DNA from 2 places in the Phosphitispora fastidiosa genome. Region 2 is predicted to be linked to the other one. Evidence: predicted binding sites of a transcription regulator. Region 2 holds the regulator's gene; the other holds the start of a gene.
What was found. The regulator LexA, encoded in region 2, represses DNA repair genes until DNA is damaged. The targets are predictions, from matches to a motif close to CNAACANNTGTTNG.
Positions count from the first base shown of each region.

Region 1 (2,407 bases), on a different contig from region 2:
ACTGTTGAACCATTCCAGGGTCCCATAACTCTGCTCATACCTTTTCCTGATAGCTTCCGTGTTGATGGTGTCACAGTCAATGGCCTTTCTACCATTAAACATGGATTCGGCAAACTCCTTTTTATGCATGCAGAGCCCTTTACACAGACGTGAGAGCATGGCTGCCCTGAGAAAGGACCCGGGGCTGCCGCTGTGAAGAATAATCAAATGAATCCCTCCAGAGTTCAAGCTGCTGAACCAGTTTGTATGATTCCCTGTACCTGCCGTTAACCTGGACAAAGGGAGCCGCCCTTTTAACAACCACGCCTGTATTCCTCAGCTCATCAAGGGTGTTGAACTTAAATTGTTTTCTGGCGCTGACTATCCTTCGGGCTGAAGCCGGGCCAATCCCCGGTACCTTCAGAAGCTCTCTGTATGATGCCCTGTTGACTTCAAGGGGAAAGAGCTGCAGGTTGTTAAGAGCATAATTTAGTTTCGGGTCAAGGTCCTCGGGGAGGTTACCATCACTGTTAAAACTGATATCGGTTAATTTGAAGCCATACAAACGGAACAGGAAGTCACACTGGTATAACCGGTGTTCTCTAAGGACTGTTGCCGGGGACATCCCTTCCAGGGGCGTCCCGGTAACAGGCTGGAAGGCGCTGAAATAGACGCGTTTCAGTCCGATACCCTGGTAAAGACCGGATGTTGTCTTTAGGATGGCGGCATCACTTTCCCCGGCTGCCCCGACCATAAACTGTGTTGTCTGTCCTGCAGGCAGCAAACCACCTTTCTGCAGCCGGTTAATCCATTTCATGCGGTTAATGATATCGTCATTAAAGTCCTTCAGTTTACTCAGTTTTTGCAAATGAGCTGCTGTGGGGGCTTCGATGTTGACAGATACTCTGCTGGCCAGCCTGACAGCCTGCTCAATATATTCGGGCTGGGACCCCGGAATTATTTTAAGGTGGATATAACCTTTAAAACTGTACCTGTACCGAAGGATTTCAGCGGTTTTGATAATTTGTTCCATGGTATCTGCAGGACTTTTGCAGATACCGGAACTAAGAAACAGGCCTTCAACATAGTTCCTGCGGTAAAATTCCAGGAACAGTCCGGCAAGCTCATCCGGTGAAAAACTAGCTCTGGGTATGTCACGCTGGACGCGGTTGGGGCAGTAAAAACAGTCTTTTTGGCAGGAATTGGTCTGGAGCACTTTGAAAAGGGAAATACACCTGCCGTCAGGGAGGAAGCTGTGACACACCCCGCTCCCTGGTGAGGGCATCCCGGAGCTGCCGCCTGAACTGCAGCCGGAAGCAGCACAGATATCGTATTTTGCGGCTGCACCCAGTAAACTGAGTTTTTGGATTAAGTTCAAGTTCCATACCCCCCCAGAAATTATTTCAATAACCCATTATACCGAACATAAGTTCGCTAGTCAAGAACTGGATTTTTTTGGCAGAAATAAAACCTGCAAGTCTGGAATAAGTTTTAGATAATATTAGATAATAATTTCTGATTTTTTTGCAGGGATTATCGGGTTTTTGTCAAATAAATAAATAAAACAATATAATAAAGGGAGTGGTTTATTTGGCCGAGTACAAGGTAGTGGAGGTTACCCAGCTTGATCTCTATGAGTCTGCCAACGGAAATGAACCCGAGGTCTTCAAATCCAGCCTGAGCGAGTTTTGTCCCAAAGGATGGGAAATTGTATCAGCCAGGTTTTTGGCAGGCCAGGACAGTCACCGGACAGTGGTCGTCCTGTCAAGATAGCTGCCTTTGTTTCTGCCTGAGGCCCAAAAAACTACTAACACTCCTGAAACAGTTTTGTCCTGATAGTGCCAGGTTATCTGCCAGTAGAAGCAGTTACGGCTCCAACTTGGAAAACATAATATGGATAAACTGAATAAAGTATAACTGAATAAAGTATAACCGAATAAAGTATAACTGAATAAAGTATAACCGAATAAACTTAAGTATTAAGAGGACAGTGTACATAAAGACCAGGGAAAAAATCTCTGGTCTTTTTTTTCAATGCAGGGGTGCCGTTGGGCGGATGACAGGTATTCGGCCGTCAGAGGACCTGTTCTTTTACTTCTTTGGCATCCACATACATGACTATTTTCTCTGATACCAGGGTTCCCCTTACTGTCAGGCTGTACTTGTGACCTTCGGTGGCTACCGTCCTTCCGTCAACTATATTGGTCACCAGCAGGGGATCCAGAGAGTGGACCTCCTGTCCTTTTGTATCCTTGAGGAGTTTTTTGAGAGCAGCCTCTATTTCAAGTTTTTCGTATTCATCACTGTAATTAACGTGGATATCAATCTCATCAACAACCGCTGCCTGTTTCTTGACTTCAAGTTCCTTCTCAGCGCTTTCAAGCTGTTCTATCTTTTCTTCAAGTTCGGCGCGCAGTTTGAGAATTTC
Region 1 covers NZ_JAHHUL010000007.1:109,167-111,573, forward strand. The annotation lists gene Ga0451573_RS08735 (DUF4130 domain-containing protein) at 1-207, opposite strand, end outside; gene Ga0451573_RS08740 (putative DNA modification/repair radical SAM protein) at 140-1,357, opposite strand; gene Ga0451573_RS08745 (hypothetical protein) at 1,570-1,752, shown strand; gene Ga0451573_RS08750 (sporulation membrane protein YtrI) at 2,054-2,407, opposite strand, start outside.
Region 1: Ga0451573_RS08740 (putative DNA modification/repair radical SAM protein) is a predicted target of LexA. The motif match lies at 1,400-1,413, and genes of this name have one in related genera.

Region 2 (2,407 bases):
CCGGGTATTTTTCAAAGATATTATGATTTAGAAATTCTTTAGCACGTAATCCTAAGTATTTTTCGAACGTTTTGTTTATAAATTTAACGAAGCCATGGCGGTCTACAATTATAATGGCATCTTGTGCGGAGTTGAGCAGTGAAAATAATTCTGCCTCAGCCTTTTCTTTGCAGTCAGCAAGATTAACCAAAAGTTCAAGACTTGATGACTCTATCACTAGTGTATTGCTATTTTTAATTTCATTGATCTTTTCAGATATTGAAGGATTTCGCACAGTGTTGACGATTAGATTTATTTCCTGGTAATCAGATAATTGTTCAATAGATTTTAAAATGGCAACTTCATTTTCTATTTCTCTTGAAAATACATTGGAATCAAGCTCTAAGTCCACAATGCCGGTAATCTCAACCTTGGGATTATCGCGAAAGCAATAATAAAGAGAGGTTCCTTCACTGTCTGCACCAACAATGACCAGCTTTATTTTATTCACTTCCCCCAGCCCCTTAGGATTATTTTCGTAATATTGTATATTATTTGACAAATCATGAAATTATCCTTCGGCCAGAGGTAAAAAATTCTAAAAGTTTAATGGAATTTTTATTTTTTGCCCGGGATAAATGTCTGAATGTTTCATATTATTAATTCTTTTAATTTCATAGACTACCTTTTGGATGTTTTCGTTCACACAATATTGTTTTGATATTTCCCATAAAGTGTCTCCATTGTGCACTACGACCTCCCGATATTCTGCGCCGGTATAGCCGCTGGCAGTAGACCTAAAGAACAAAGACATCGCAGCCAACAGCACTAACGTAAGACAAAGCATCTTGGTAAACTTAAAGGGATTGAACTTAATTTTCCTCCTTTTATCTTTGCAGACTCTGTTCTTTGTATTAAAGGTATTCATCAGCACAACCTCCCGAACACTTGTTTGATAACAATATAGCACGAACAGGTGTTCTGTGTCAATCGTTTTTCGCATAAAACATAGGAAAACTTCTAAAAAAAACGAACAGACGTTTGCGCAAATATGTAAATAATGTTATAATTAAATTGAGCCTTACCGGTGGTCAGCAATCGGCAAATAACAGATTAAGGGGTGACTCTAGTGTATTCAGATATAAGTGAACGCCAGATATCAATTCTTAATTTTATAAAAAAAGAACTGCAAAAGAGAGGGTATCCCCCTTCGGTAAGGGAAATTGGCGTAGCTGTTGGGCTCAGCTCCAGTTCAACAGTCCATGGTCATTTAGCCCAACTTGAGAAAAAAGGTTATATCAGGCGTGATCCCACAAAGCCAAGGGCTATAGAAGTTATTGAGGGAGAGGGTAACTTTGTCCGCAAAGAGATTGTAAATGTTCCCATTGTCGGCAGGGTAACTGCAGGGGAACCCATTTTGGCAGTTGAAAACATCGAAGATACCTTCCCGCTTCCTATAGAATTTGTTAACAATGATAATGTATTTATCTTATCTGTGCGCGGGGAAAGCATGATAAATGCCGGGATTCTTGACGGGGATTACGTTGTGGTCAGGCAGCAATCTGTTGCCCGAAACGGTGAAATAGTTGTTGCTCTTTTAGAAGATGAAGCAACTGTAAAAACATTCTATAAAGAAAAAGACTATATCAGGTTACAGCCTGAAAATCCGTATATGGATCCCATTTATGCAACAGATGTCAAAATACTGGGTAAGGTAACCGGGGTGTTCAGACGCATTCAATGATTTAATTGAAATGTTTTCAAGTTGAATATAATTTTGCTTAGTATAATTAATAAACCCAGGCTTTTCCCAAGCCTGGGTTTGGTGTTATCAAAATGATGTCACTGTTTAATTATGTCACTGTTAAATTAAAGTATGCCAGATTCGACCGGAAAACTAGTTAACCCATCGTAATATACTGGGATGTGCTCCTTCAGTTCCCACGAAATTGCATTCAGCACCGTTTTGGTACTCTGTTTTCAGAAATTCAATCATATGTTCAACTATTTGAATAAGTTGTTCCCCACCGTATGGTGAAACACTGGCAATCTTTAGTTGTTCTTTGTGTAAACCAAATATGGGAAGAATATCTTTTAGAATTTGACGCCGCTTCATTATGGCTTTATTTCCAGGACAGCAGCAGGCATCCTTCGGACAGGCTACAACTAATCCGTCACAGCTTTTCCGAAGCAATTTAATGAAAACAAAAGGATCTAATTCGGATGGGCAGGAAACAGCCATCAACCTGACGTTTTCAGAAAAACGCAACTGCATTTCGGGCAGCAGTCTTTCCGACATGCCTTTACAGTTGTTGCATATTAGCAGAAGCACCAGTGGGTTACCAGTGTTCATAGTTCTCCCCCCTAACGGACTCTTGCACCAGTTAGTGATAAAAGTGTCAAAATATACATTTAAGTTCAAATCTTC
Region 2 covers NZ_JAHHUL010000001.1:83,591-85,997, reverse strand. The annotation lists gene Ga0451573_RS00460 (helix-turn-helix domain-containing protein) at 1-490, opposite strand, end outside; gene yneA (cell division suppressor protein YneA) at 578-907, opposite strand; gene lexA (transcriptional repressor LexA) at 1,109-1,723, shown strand; gene Ga0451573_RS00445 (hydrogenase iron-sulfur subunit) at 1,877-2,332, opposite strand.